4 regions of the Kitasatospora sp. NPDC101801 genome follow, and region 4 is predicted to be linked to each of the others. Evidence: riboswitches for the same ligand, from Rfam matches in the RefSeq annotation. Region 4 holds a riboswitch; each other region holds the start of a gene.
What was found. A riboswitch is a leader RNA that binds a small molecule or an ion and turns the genes downstream of it on or off. The one in region 4 is predicted to bind cyclic di-AMP.
Positions count from the first base shown of each region.

Region 1: it holds a riboswitch for cyclic di-AMP, as region 4 does, so the genes downstream of both, ACIRPK_RS32400 (M23 family metallopeptidase) here and ACIRPK_RS25725 (transglycosylase family protein) in region 4, are expected to answer to the same signal.
Region 2: it holds a riboswitch for cyclic di-AMP, as region 4 does, so the genes downstream of both, ACIRPK_RS15850 (NlpC/P60 family protein) here and ACIRPK_RS25725 (transglycosylase family protein) in region 4, are expected to answer to the same signal.
Region 3: it holds a riboswitch for cyclic di-AMP, as region 4 does, so the genes downstream of both, ACIRPK_RS30895 (transglycosylase family protein) here and ACIRPK_RS25725 (transglycosylase family protein) in region 4, are expected to answer to the same signal.

Region 1 covers NZ_JBIWML010000046.1:34,313-37,552, forward strand. Annotated here, with positions in the region: gene ACIRPK_RS32380 (TetR/AcrR family transcriptional regulator) at 1-456, opposite strand, end outside; gene ACIRPK_RS32385 (alpha/beta fold hydrolase) at 456-1,280, opposite strand; gene ACIRPK_RS32390 (4-oxalocrotonate tautomerase family protein) at 1,384-1,581, shown strand; gene ACIRPK_RS32395 (YiaA/YiaB family inner membrane protein) at 1,589-1,879, opposite strand; cyclic di-AMP (ydaO/yuaA leader) riboswitch at 2,096-2,257, shown strand; gene ACIRPK_RS32400 (M23 family metallopeptidase) at 2,270-3,076, shown strand; gene ACIRPK_RS32405 (hypothetical protein) at 3,122-3,240, opposite strand, start outside.
Region 2 covers NZ_JBIWML010000011.1:93,632-96,871, forward strand. Annotated here, with positions in the region: gene ACIRPK_RS15845 (NlpC/P60 family protein) at 1-1,007, opposite strand, end outside; gene ACIRPK_RS15850 (NlpC/P60 family protein) at 1,230-2,315, opposite strand; cyclic di-AMP (ydaO/yuaA leader) riboswitch at 2,326-2,490, opposite strand; gene ACIRPK_RS15855 (NlpC/P60 family protein) at 2,858-3,240, opposite strand, start outside.
Region 3 covers NZ_JBIWML010000041.1:32,040-35,279, forward strand. Annotated here, with positions in the region: gene ACIRPK_RS30890 (cytochrome P450) at 68-1,327, shown strand; cyclic di-AMP (ydaO/yuaA leader) riboswitch at 1,539-1,689, shown strand; gene ACIRPK_RS30895 (transglycosylase family protein) at 1,695-2,408, shown strand; gene eno (phosphopyruvate hydratase) at 2,614-3,240, shown strand, end outside.
Region 4 covers NZ_JBIWML010000028.1:18,780-22,019, reverse strand. Annotated here, with positions in the region: gene ACIRPK_RS25730 (hypothetical protein) at 1-60, opposite strand, end outside; gene ACIRPK_RS25725 (transglycosylase family protein) at 207-1,385, opposite strand; cyclic di-AMP (ydaO/yuaA leader) riboswitch at 1,372-1,574, opposite strand; gene ACIRPK_RS25720 (hypothetical protein) at 1,904-3,240, shown strand, end outside.

The DNA of each region.
Region 1 (3,240 bases), on a different contig from region 4:
GCCGTGCGCCGTCGAACGGACCGCCCGGGCGGCGTGCACCGACTCGTCGCCGGTCAGGCCGTAGCCGTCCAGGACCGTGAGGATCACCCCGACCAGCCGGGCGGCGGCCCGGGTCAGGTCCGGGTCCGGGTCGGGGGCCTGCGGCAGGGCGGCGTACCGGCGGGGGTGCTGCTCGGCGTAGTCCAGGTAGGCGTTCAGCAGGGCGGTCATCGCCTCGTCCCGGCTGCGGCCGACCGCCGCGTCGGCCAGCCGCTCGGCCAGCTCCTCGGTGACCCGGACGGCGATCAGCCGGCGCAGCTCGGTCAGACCGCCGGTGACGTGCTTGTAGAGCGAGGGGGTGGCGACCCCCGCCCGGGCGGCCACGGCGGCCAGGGTGAGGCCGTCGGAGCCCTGGGCGTCGATCAGCTCCAGGGCGTGGTCGACCACGGCGGCGGGGGAGAGTCCGGCCCTCGGCATCAGGCGACCTCGTCCAGGAAGGGGAGCAGGGCGTCGGCGGTGGCCTGCGGGAACTCCGCCATCGGGTAGTGCCCGGCACCGTCGATCATCACCTTACGGGCCTTCAGCGCGACCGCCTGGCGCTCGGCCACCGCGGCCGGGTCCGGGAAGTCCGGGTCCTGGCTGCCCATCAGGACCAGCGCGGGGCAGCGCAGCCCGGCCGCCCAGCCGGTCGGCGCCGAGTCCCCGGCCACGTATCCCCTGGTGGCCTGCTTGCGGCCGGGGGTACGCAGGGCGGCCACGGCGGCGCTGCGGTACTCGGCGAAGTCGGCGGGCTTCGCGGTCGGGTACGCCTTGCCGAGGTAGCCGCCCCAGACGGCGGGGACGTGCACCAGGGCGAGGCCGAGCACCTTGAGCAGGGCGCGCTGGACGGCGGTCGGCGGCAGGTTCTCCACGAAGGCGTCGACCAGGGCGATGCCGGCCACCCGCTCGGGGGCCAGGCCGGCCGCCCGCAGCACGGTGGCGCCGGTGTAGGAGTTGCCGACCAGGGCGGCCCGCCCGATGCCCAGGTGGTCCAGCAGGGCCAGGGTGTCCTCGGCGATCGCGGCGGGGGAGTAGTCGCTCCAGGCGATCGAGGACTCGCCGAAGCCGCGCAGGTCCAGGGTGATCACCCGGTGGCCGGCCGCGGTGAGCAGCGGGCGCAGGTGCCGGTACACCGTGCGGGAGTCCAGCATGCCGGGGAGCAGGACGACCGGCAGGCCGGTCTCGGTGGCGGTGTCGTCGTAGGCCAGCCGGCCGCCGGGGACGTCCAGGTACTGGGTGGTGAAGGTCTGCGTCATAGCCATGAAGCTAAGGCTAATAGCCTTAGTCGTCAAGCGCCCGCCGGGGCGGGAAGCCGGTGGGATAGCGTGCGGGGCGATCGCACCGCACCGAACCTGAGGGGTCGTCATGCCGTTCATCAACGTCAAGCAGCTGGCCGGTCGGACCGTGGAGCAGCGGGCCGAGATCGCCCGCGAGCTCACCGAGACCTACGTCCGGATCACCGGGGTGAGCCCGGAGGCGGTGACCGTGGTGATCGAGGAGATCCCGCTGGAGAACTGGGCGGCGGGCGGGGAGACCTACGCCGCCAAGCGGGCCGCGGGCTGACCGCCGCTCAGATCCCCTCGACCCGGAACGGGTCGTGCTCGGCGAGCAGCTTGTCGAGCCGGGCCTGGTCGACCCGGGAGGAGATCTGGCCGGCGTCCTGGCGGTCGCGGATCACCTTGGCGAGGGTGAACGCCGCGGTGATCTCGTAGAGCAGGCCGACCGCCAGGAAGCCGCGCATCCAGGGGTCGACCGGCAGGTAGGCGATCCCGATCACCAGGGCGGCGGAGGCCAGGGCGAAGGACAGGACAGCCTGCAGGTAGTAGGCGTTGGTGGTCCGGGGCTGCATCGGAGTGCTCATGTCCCGAGGGTCTCCAACTCCCTTGCCGGGCGCCTGAGTACGGATACTCAACCGGCCGTCGCGCACCGTCACCGAGTAGTCGAGCAAAAGCCGCATTCCGGTCACGGGTCGTCAGAAGAGATGGACTGCACCTCGCTAGCCGCTTGGAATCATGGGCTCCTAGGATTAACGTTTGATAACGCAGCGCGGTCGGCAACGCCGTACCCAGAACGGCACCGTGCGCCGTCGCCTAATCCTCAGGACCCGCCTCGCCGGTGGGTCCGGGAGCCGGGGAACCACCGTTCCTTGGGGTGAATCGACCGAGTCCCGCACCCGGTCGTAGGAGACCTTCCTGCTCCGAACCCGTCAGCTAACCCGGTAGGCGCGAAGGAAGGAAAGGAGCGCGCCTCCGTGGCGTCGACGCACTCCCCGGCACACCCCCGCACCGACTCCGGCAACCAGCTGCTGCTGGACCACCCGGACGCAGCCAGGCACCGGATGCCCCGTCAGCCCCGCTCCGGCGGTCCGCTGATCGGCGTCACCGCGATGACCGCAGCCCTCGGCGCGACGGCCTTCGCCGCCGCCGCCCCGGCCGGTGCGGCCCCGCAGCCGCCCGCCGTCGCGGCCGCCGACTCCGCCGACCAGGACGGGCCGCAGCCGCTGCTCTCGGCCGACCCCGGGCTGGCCCTCGCCGCCCGGATCCAGCTCCAGGCGGACGGGCAGCGCACCGCCGCCGACGAGTCCGCCCGGCTGGCCGCGGCCCAGGAGGCGGAGGCCAAGCGGGCCGCCCAGGCGGCCGAGGCGAAGCGCGCCGAGCAGCACGGCGGGTTCGCGGCGCCGACCACCAACTACGAGCTGACCGCGCACTACGGCCAGTCCGGCTCGTACTGGTCGCACCTGCACACCGGCCTGGACTTCGCGGCGCCCACCGGCACCCCGGTCACCGCGGTCGGCGCGGGCACCGTCACCTCGGCCGGCTGGTCGGGCGCGTACGGCTACCGGGTGATCGAGACCCTGGGCGACGGCACCGAGATCTGGTACTGCCACCTCTCCTCGATCGTCACCGCCTCCGGCGAGGTCGCCCCCGGCACCGTGCTCGGCAAGGTCGGGGCCACCGGCAACGTCACCGGACCGCACCTGCACCTGGAGGTCCGGCCGGACGGTGCCGCCCCGATCGACCCGCTGGACTGGCTGCGCGAGCGCGGCATCAACCCCTGACGCACCGTCGGAGCCGGGCCCGCCGTCTCGGCGGGCCCGGCTCCCTCACTCCTCCGCCGCGGTCCGCTCCGCCTGCTCGGCGAGGTACGCCTCGATCTCCTCGGTGCCCGGCTCCGGGGCCAGGTCCGGGTACTCGTGCACCAGCAGGGCGGGGAGTCCGGGGA
Region 2 (3,240 bases), on a different contig from region 4:
GCGCCGGGGTAGGGCGCGTGGACCACCACACCGCCGCCGGCGTACATCCCGACGTGGTGCATGTCCCTGTAGAAGATCACCAGGTCTCCCGGCCGGGCCTCGGCGAGGCTGATCCGCTGCCCCGCGTCGGCCTGCTGCTGCGAGGTGCGCGGCAGGGTCACTCCGGCCTGCCGCCAGGCCCAGTACATCAGACCCGAGCAGTCGAACGTACGGGGCCCGGTGGAACCGTAGACGTACGGGGAGCCGATCTTGCTGCTGGCGGCGGCCAGCGCGGCCGCGGCCCGCCCGGAGGCGGCGGGCAGGTTGCCGAGGTCGACCCGCTCGGCGCCCCGGGCGGCCCGGCGGGCGGCGTCCCTGGCGTCGTCGTCGGCCATCCTGGCCCGCTCCCCCGCGCCCAGCGAGTTCAGTAGCCGCTGGGCCTTGGTGAGCCGCTGCTGGATCTCCTGCTTGCTCTCGTTCAGGGTGCGCCGGACGGACTCCAGCTCGGCCAGTTTGGCGGTGGTCTCGGCCCGCCGCTGGTCCAGCCGGCGCTGACTGTCGATCACCTGGCGCAGGGTGTCGTTCTGCCGCTCGGCCGTCTGGTCCAGGGTGCGGGCCCGGTACAGGTAGCCGGCCGGGTCGGAGTCCAGCATCAGCTGCACCGCCGGGTCGATGCCGCCCGCCCGGTACTGGGCGGCGGCCACCGAGCCGAGGCCGGAGCGCAGTTGGTTCAGCTCGTCCTGGCCGGCCGCCACCTGGTTCTGCAGCGAGCCGGTGTCGGACTGCAGCTGCCGCTGCTGCTCCTGGGCCGCGTTGAACTTCTCCGAGGCCTGCTCGGCCTCCTCGTACAGCTGGTCGACCTGGGCCTTGACGTCCTTGCGGGTGGGCGGCTCGACCGGGGCGCCCGGGGTGGCCCCGGCGGCGCCCGCCGAGGCCACCCCGAGCACCGTGGTGGCCGCTGCGGTGAACACCAGCGCCCGGGTGAACCGGCGGGCGCCTGGCAGGGGGGAACGACTGTGCGTCGACATACCGGCGGCTGCTCCGTTCCTGCGCCGGGCCACCGCCGCCGCCCGGTCGGGCGGCCGTCCTTGCGAAGGTCCGGGGGCAGACGTTAGCGAGTCACGGCGATCTAGTCCAAACCCCTACAGTGCCGAATATTTGACCACCAATCGGACATCTGCTCGGCCCGGCCGGAAACGCCGCAGGCCCGGCACGTGGCCGGGCCTGCGGGCGTTACGACGGGCGGGTGGTCAGACCCGGACGATGCGGGTGATCGGCATGACCGTGGCGGACTCGTGCCGGACCAGGGTGCCGGTGCGCGGCGCGTGCACGATCTGACCGTTGCCCACGTAGAGGCCGACGTGGCCGCCCCCGCGGTAGATGATCAGGTCACCGGGCTTGGCGTCGGCGATGTTGGTGCCGATGTTCTGACCGGCGCCCATCTGCGACTCCGAGGTGCGCGGCAGCGAGATCCCGGCCTTGTTGAAGGCCCAGACCATCAGGCCGGAGCAGTCGAAGCTGTTCGGGCCGACGGAGCCGTAGCCGTACGGCTTGCCGATCTCCGCCTCGGCGGCGGCGATCACGGTGCCCGCGTACGACCCGGCCGGCAGGCCGCTCAGGTCGGTCCGGGTCTCCGTGCGGGAGGCCCGGTCCGGCTCGGCGGTCTTCGACTCGGTGGCCGCCTTGGCGGCCGAGTCGGCGGCGGCCTTGGCCTCGGCGGCCCGCAGCTCGTCCTGCTCCTTGCGGCTGAGCGTGTCGAGCAGCGCCTGCGCGGCGGCCAGCTTGGCCTGGATCTCGTCCTTGCCCGCCCGGAGCTCCTGAGTGGTGCGCTCCAGGTCGGCGAGCTTGTTCTGCGCCTCGGACTTCTGCTGGTCGAGCTTGCCCTGCTCGCCCTTCAGCGTCTTCAGGGTGTCCGCCTGCGAGGTGCCGAGCTGGCTCAACGAGTCGGCCTGGCCCAGGAAGGCGTCCGGGCTGCTGGAGAGCATCAGCTGGACGGTGGGCGATATCCCGCCGGTCCGGTACTGCTCGGCGGCGATCTCGCCGAGCGTGCTCTGCAGGGTGGTCACCTGGGCCTGCTGCCGGGCCACCTCGTCCTGGAGGCCGCTGACCTGCTTCTGCAGGGTCTGCTGCTTCTCCGTGGCCGCGTTGAACTTCTCGGTCGCGTCCTCGGCCTGCTCGTGGAGCTGGTCGACCTGGGACTTGACCTCGTCCTTGGTGGGGTTCGGGTCGGCGTGCGCACCGGTCTGCGCGGACAGCGCCACCGCAGCGGCGGCGGCAGCCGTGATGATCGAGACCCGGGTACGGCCGGCAGGCTTGGGACGACGATGGGACGCCACGAAGGCGGGCTCCTTCTTCCTACGTCCGCCTACCGGGTGAGCTGACGGGTTCGGGCTGGAAGAGATGCCCTACAGCGCCTCACCGTCGGGCCGTCTCGTGACGGTCCGTCGACCTGGCGCCGATTCACCCCGAGGAACGTGGTTCCCCGGCTCCGATCGACAGCGCCCCCAAGAGGGCTTCCCCGTAGGGCAGTCGGAACTGCCCCGCTGCGTCTCGAACTCGGCGGTAACCCCCGCCGCCACCCAGGCTGGGTGATCGACAGTGCGGTGGTTCGAGAAGGACCTTAGTAACCCAACCGTGATCGGTTCAAATCCTTGTAAGAAAAAAGTCGGAATGAAGTCGTGATTCTTCAGTGATTGCGACCGAGCGTGATCGGAATTGCACGCTGTGCCGACGAACTCCCGGGATGCGGACGCGACGGGGCCCGCCGGAAGTGTCCCAGATCACAGGGAGGTTCCGACGGGCCCGGGCGTGTCACGCGGCGTCAGTTCGACGCCTTGATGGGGAGATGTCCGTTATGCCGTATCAGGCTGACGGTGGATCAGACCCGGCGGATGGTCTTGATCGGCATCGCGTCGACCTTCATCACCTTGACCACGTCACCGGTGTGCGGGGCGTGCACCACCAGGCCGTTGCCGATGTAGATCGCGACGTGGTGCGCGTCGGGGTGGTAGATCACCAGGTCGCCCGGCTGCGCGTTCGCCCAGTCCTTGCCGATGTTGGTGCCGACCGAGGCCTGGTCCTGCGAGGTGCGCGGCAGCGAGACGCCCGCCTGCGCGTACGCCCAGACCACCAGGCCGGAGCAGTCGAAGGAGTTCGGTCCGGTGGCGCCCCAGACGTACGGCTTGCCCTGCTTGCCCATCGCGGCGGAGACCGCCGCACCGGCGTAGCCGCTGGCGGGCGGCAGGTTGCCGACGTCGATCC
Region 3 (3,240 bases), on a different contig from region 4:
TCCGCAAGAGCAATTACCCGCCAGGTGACCCAGCTCACTCCTCTTGTGGCAGGTTACGGTGCACGACATGCCGGACACGTACCGAACCACCCAGCCGGAACTCTTCACCTGGGAGTTCGCCGCCGACCCCTATCCCGCGTACGCGTGGCTGCGCGAGCACGCGCCGGTGCACCGCACCACGCTGCCCAGCGGGGTGGAAGCGTGGCTGGTCACCCGGTACGCGGACGCCCGGCAGGCGTTGGCGGACGGGCGGCTGTCGAAGAACCCGGCGCACCACAGCGGGCAGGCGCACAAGACCGGCCGGGTCGGCATCCCGGGCGAGCGGCAGGCGGATCTGATGACGCATCTGCTGAACATCGACCCGCCGGACCACACCAGGCTGCGGCGGCTGGTGTCGAAGGCGTTCACCCCGCGCCGGGTGGCCGAGTTCGAGCCCCGGGTGCAGCAGCTGACGGACCGGCTGATCGACGACTTCGCGGCCCGCGGGTCGGCCGACCTGATCCACGAGTTCGCCTTCCCGCTCCCCATCTACGCGATCTGCGACCTGCTGGGGGTGCCGCCGGAGGACCAGGACGACCTGCGGGACTGGGCGGGCGCGATGATCCGCCACCACGGCGGGCAACGTGGCGGGGTGGGCCGGGCGGTGAAGCGGATCCGGACCTACCTGCTGGAGCTGATCCACCGGAAGCGGGCCGACCTGGGCGACGACCTGATCTCCGGGCTGATCCGGGCGAGCGACCACGGTGAGCACCTGACCGAGAACGAGGCCGCGGCGATGGCCTTCATCCTGCTGTTCGCCGGCTTCGAGACCACCATCAACCTGATCGGCAACGGCACCTACGCACTGCTCCGCAACCCGGCCCAGCGCGCCCTGCTGCAGGAGTCGGTGCAGCGCGGCGAGACGGCGCTGCTGGCCACGGCGGTGGAGGAACTGCTGCGCTACGACGGCCCGGTGGAGCTGGCCACCTGGCGGTTCGCCACCGAGCCGCTCACCATCGGCGGGGTGGACATCCCGGTCGGCGACCCGGTGTTGGTGGTGCTGGCGGCGGCCGACCGGGACCCGGCCAGGTTCGCCGCGGAGAACACCCTGGACCTGGCCCGCAAGGACAACCCGCACCTGGGCTTCGGGCACGGCATCCACTACTGCATCGGTGCCCCGCTGGCCCGGCTGGAGGGTCAATTCGCCCTGGCCACGCTGCTGACCAGGCTGCCCGACCTCCAACTGGCCGCCGAACCGGAGGAGCTGCGCTGGCGGGGCGGGCTGATCATGCGCGGGCTGCGGGAGTTGCCGGTCTCGTTCACGCCGGAGGTCACCGACCCGCACTGACGGCGTGTCGGTCAGATCTGATCAGGCGTGATCTGAGTACGCATCAATCTGGACATACCAGTATGGTTTGTGGACGACCCACAGCGCAGCGTGATTTCTGTGTGATCTGTTCGACATAAGCTTGTGATCCATCGGGTCATCTGCTTACTCTCCCTGGTGTTCGCAGCTGCGAACCCCGAGCGCGGAACGCCGAGTCCTGCCCGCCGCGCTGCCGGGACACCGACCAGACCCTTGGGCAGGGGCGGGGGACCCAGGTAAGTCGCCGTCCCCCACGGCTTGGGGTGAAGCCGCCAGCAGTGGCGGCCGGGCCACCTCCCGGTCCGAACCCGACAGCTCACCTCGCAGGCGTGCGGAGAGGGACTTCTTCATGCTCTTCACCGGTTCGGGCCGTCATCGTCGTCGTACGCAGACCGAGAAGGCCATCGCCGTGGCGGGTGTCGCGGGCGTCGGCCTCGCACTCCCGCTGCTGACCGCCACCGGCGCGCACGCCGCCCCGGTCGACACCTGGGACAAGGTCGCCCAGTGCGAGAGCGGCGGCGACTGGGGCATCAGCACCGGCAACGGCTTCTACGGTGGCCTCCAGTTCACCCCGAGCACCTGGAAGGCGTTCGGCGGTCAGTCCTACGCCCCGCAGGCCAACCAGGCCAGCAAGGGTCAGCAGATCGCGGTCGCCGAGAAGGTGCTCGCCTCGCAGGGTCCCGGCGCCTGGCCGGTCTGCTCCGTCAAGGCCGGTCTGAGCAAGGGCGGTTCGGCCGCCCAGGTCGACACCTCGGCCGGCAAGTCCTCCCGCTCGGAGACCCGTACCCCGGCGCCGAAGGCCACCCCGAAGGCCGCCGCGCCGAAGCAGGAGACCGCACCGAAGCCCGCCACCCCGAAGGTGGACGCGCCGAAGGTCAGCACGCCGAAGCACGCCGCCCCGGCGCCCGCCACCGGCGGATACACCGTCAAGTCCGGCGACACGCTCTCGGACATCGCCGCCGCGCACGGCCAGGACTGGCAGCAGGTCTACCAGGCCAACCGGTCCACCATCGGTGGTGACCCCGACCTGATCCTGCCGGGCCAGCTGCTCAAGCTCGGCTGACGCGGAACTCCCGCGACACTCCGTCAGCAGGGGCCGTACCGCTTCCGGGTGGTACGGCCCCGTTTACGGTCATTCAGGTGAACTACCGATGAGTAGCCCGGCCACACGGTGAGACGGGACCAAGGTCAGCGTGGCCCCGGGCTCCGGTGCGGTTAGGCTCTGGTCGTAACGACAACAGATCCCGCTTCCGTCAAGGAGATGCCACGTGCCGTCCATTGATGTCGTCGTAGCCCGTGAGATTCTCGACTCCCGTGGCAACCCCACGGTCGAGGTCGAGGTCGGTCTGGACGACGGCAGCACCGGCCGTGCCGCCGTCCCGTCGGGCGCCTCCACCGGTGCCTTCGAGGCCCTCGAGCTGCGTGACGGCGACAAGAACCGCTACTTCGGCAAGGGCGTCGAGAAGGCCGTGCTGGCCGTCATCGAGCAGATCGGCCCGGAGCTGGTCGGCTACGACGCCACCGAGCAGCGGCTGATCGACCAGGCCATGCTCGACCTGGACGCCACCCCGGACAAGTCCTCGCTCGGCGCCAACGCGATCCTCGGTGTCTCGCTCGCCGTGGCGCACGCCGCCTCCGAGGCCAGCGACCTGCCGCTGTTCCGCTACCTCGGTGGCCCGAACGCGCACGTGCTGCCCGTCCCGATGATGAACATCCTCAACGGTGGGTCGCACGCCGACTCCAACGTCGACATCCAGGAGTTCATGATCGCGCCGATCGGCGCGGAGTCCTTCTCCGAGGCCGTCCGCTGGGGCGTCGAGGTCTACCACACGCTCAAGGGCGTGCTGAAGGAGCGCGGCCTCTCCACCGGTCTGGGCGACGAGGGCGGCTTCGCG
Region 4 (3,240 bases):
GAGCATCGCGGGCCGGATGGTCTCGGCGATCCGCTGGGTCGCGGTGGGCGGCACGGTCATGGCTGGTCCTCGCGGTCGAACTGTGGGCTGGCAACTCCGCGACATGACCGACGAAGCGAAGGCGCACATCACCGCCAGGATAATCGCTGCGGGCAGGCCGCTGCCCCGGAGCCGACCAGGGTCTCCGGGGCAGCGGCCTGGGTGCGTCAGACGCGACCGGCGAAGTCCGGCGCCCAGTTGGCGATGGACTCGGTCTTCACGCCCGCCCGCGGGTTGGCGGCCTCGACGTACTTGCCGTCGCCGATGTAGAGGGCGACGTGGTAGACGCCGGAGTTGCTGCCGTTGTTCGACCAGAACAGCAGGTCGCCGGCCTGGAGGTTGTCCAGCGAGACCCGGGTGCTGGCATCCGCCTGGTCGTTGGCGACCCGGGGCAGCGAGATGCCGGCCTGGCGGAAGGCCGCCTGGGTCAGACCCGAGCAGTCCCAGCCGCCGTTGCTGCTGCCGCCGTAGACGTAAGCCTGGCCGAGCTTGGACATCGCGAAGTTGATCGCGGCGGCCTTGCTGCCGGTCGCCGCCACCGCGGTGGTGGCGGTGGAGCCGGACGCGGCCTTGGTGCTCTTGGTGGTCTTGGTGCCGGTACCGGCCGACGACGAACTCGGCGCCGGGGCGGTCGACTTCGGCGCGCTGGTCACCACGGTGGTGGTGCCGCCGAGGGCCAGCTGCTGACCCGGGTAGATCATGTCCGGACCCTCGGACAGGATCGCCTTGTTCAGCTCGTAGAGCTTCTCCCAGCCGCCCTCGACGTTCTGGCTCTGCGCGATGGTGGAGAGCCAGTCACCGGCGACCACGGTGTAGCTCTTGGCCGCGGTGGTCGTGGTGGTGGTGGTCTGCTGCTCGGCCGCCTTCGGCGCCGGGGTGGCCGCCTTGGGGGTGGTGGCCTTCGGCGTGGTGGTCTTGGCGGTGGTGCCGGCCGAGGAGGTGTCGACCTGGGCGGCGCCGCCGCCCTTGGTCAGTCCGGCCTGCACGGAGCAGACCGGCCAGGCGCCGGGGCCCTGGGAGGCGAGCACCTTCTCGGCGATCGCGATCTGCTGGCCCTTGCTGGCCTGGTTGGCCTGGGCGGCGTACTGCGTGCCGCCGAACTCGGCCCAGGTGCTGGAGGTGAACTGGAGGCCGCCGTAGAAGCCGTTGCCGGTGTTGATGCTCCAGTCGCCGGTGGACTCGCACTGGGCGACCTTGTCCCAGGTGGAGACGGTGGCGGCGGAAGCGGAACCGGCAGTGAGGCACGGGACCGAGAGGCCGATGCCGACCACACCGGTCGCGGCGATCAGACGGCGGGTGCGCTTGGACGCGCTGCTGGACAGCATGAAGATGCGTTCCTCTCCCACGCCTGCGAGGTGAGCTGTCGGATTCGGGCTGGAGTTGCCCGGCCGTGCGTGAGCACGGCTTCACCCCGAGCCTGAAATCGGTCAAATCGGACCAATTGCAGGCGACTTACCTGTGGTTCCCCCGCCCCTGCCATGGTGCTTTGCTCTGCTGCCTGTTCATCCGATGGCAGGACTCGGCGTTCCGGATGAACTGGGTCCGTGTGGCCACGAACAGGGGAGCACGTTAGGCAGACTTAAGTTCAAACCGCAAACCTCTGTGATGTGGATCATGCTTTCTTTATGGAACCTTCATGGTGCGGAAGCGTCCGTTCCAGTGGTGTGTTTCGATCGAATCTGATCAAATCCCTTTCCGTTCAAGGGACTTGCCTATGCTTCAGGCGAGGCGGCCGCAGGCGCGGCCCGGGGGAGGGGTGCGCGGCACCATGCGGCACGCGAAGAGGCCCGGAGCGGGGCCGGAAGATAACGACTCGGCAAAGACCGGGCGCAGAAAGCTACTCGGCTGGATCGCGGCCGGCACGGTGGCCGCCGCGATCGGGGTGGAGGAGCTGGTCCGGCACACCGGTGACGCCCCTGACGTCGCCTCGGCTCCGCCGCCGCCCACGCCCGGGGCCTCCCACTCGCACGGCGCCCCGCTGCCGTCCGCCTCCCCGGAGCCCTCGCCTTCGCCCTCCCCGGAGCCGAGCCGGCCGGCCCGTCCGTGGTCGGACCCGGCCGGCTGGGGCGGCAAGCTGCCCGGCCCGGCCGCCGCCGTCCGGATCGCCGACCACGTGGTGCTGGACGGCGATGCGGAGGTGGGCTCGTTGGTGGTCGAAGCATCCGGCTCGCTGACCTTCGCGGCCGACCGCTCGGTGGTGCTCAGCTCGGCGGGCAACGTCGAGGTCAAGGGCAGCCTGACGCTGGCCCCGGCCGACACCGCCCTGCACACCCTGCGGTTCCCCGGCGTGGACGAACGGCGCTTCCAGGGCGGCGGTATGACGCTGATGCCGGACGACACCGGTCTCTGGGTCACCGGGGCCGGCTACCTGCGGCTGGACGGCGCCGCCAGGACGGCCTGGGTGCGCGCCGCCGGCGCGCTGAAGGCCGGCGACACCCGGATCACCCTGGCCGCCGAGCCGACCGGCTGGCGGCCCGGTGACGAGCTGGCCGTCACCCCGACCGGGGCGCCCGACGGCGACGGCTTCTCGGAGCGGTACGACCTGCGGACCATCGCCTCGATCAGCGGGGGCACGGTCACCCTGGACGGCCCGCTGAAGTACCCGCACCCCCGGGTGGCGACCGGAGGGGGCGTCACCGTCGGGGCGGAAGTGCTGAATTTAACCCGTAATGTCCGAATTGAGGGCACCGAGAAGGGCCGCGCCCACGTCCACCTCACCAGCTCCCGGAAGTCCGACGTCCGGCACGCCGCGCTGCGCTGGCTCGGACCGCGCGGCCCCGGCAAGGACCAGTGGAACGGCAAGGCGGTCACCGAGCCGGTCCTCGGCCGGTACGGGCTGCACTTCCACATGCTCGGCGACACCAGCCGGGGCACCGTGGTCGAGGGGGTGGTGGTCCGCGACACCGGCAGCCACGCCTTCGTCCCGCACGCCAGCCACGGCATCACCTTCCGCAGCTGCATCAGCCACCAGACCTGGGAGGACGCCTACTGGTGGGACGGGCCGCTGGACACCCGGACCCCGCAGGGCCCGTCGGACGACATCACCTACGACTCCTGCGTCGCCTCCCGGACCCTCTTCGACCCCAACCCGCGCGGCTACCGGCTGACCGGCTTCAGTCTCGGCGCGGGCACCGGCGGCGTGGCCAGGGACTGCGTGGCGGTCGGCGTCCAGGGCGCGACCGGCGCCTCCGGCTACCACTG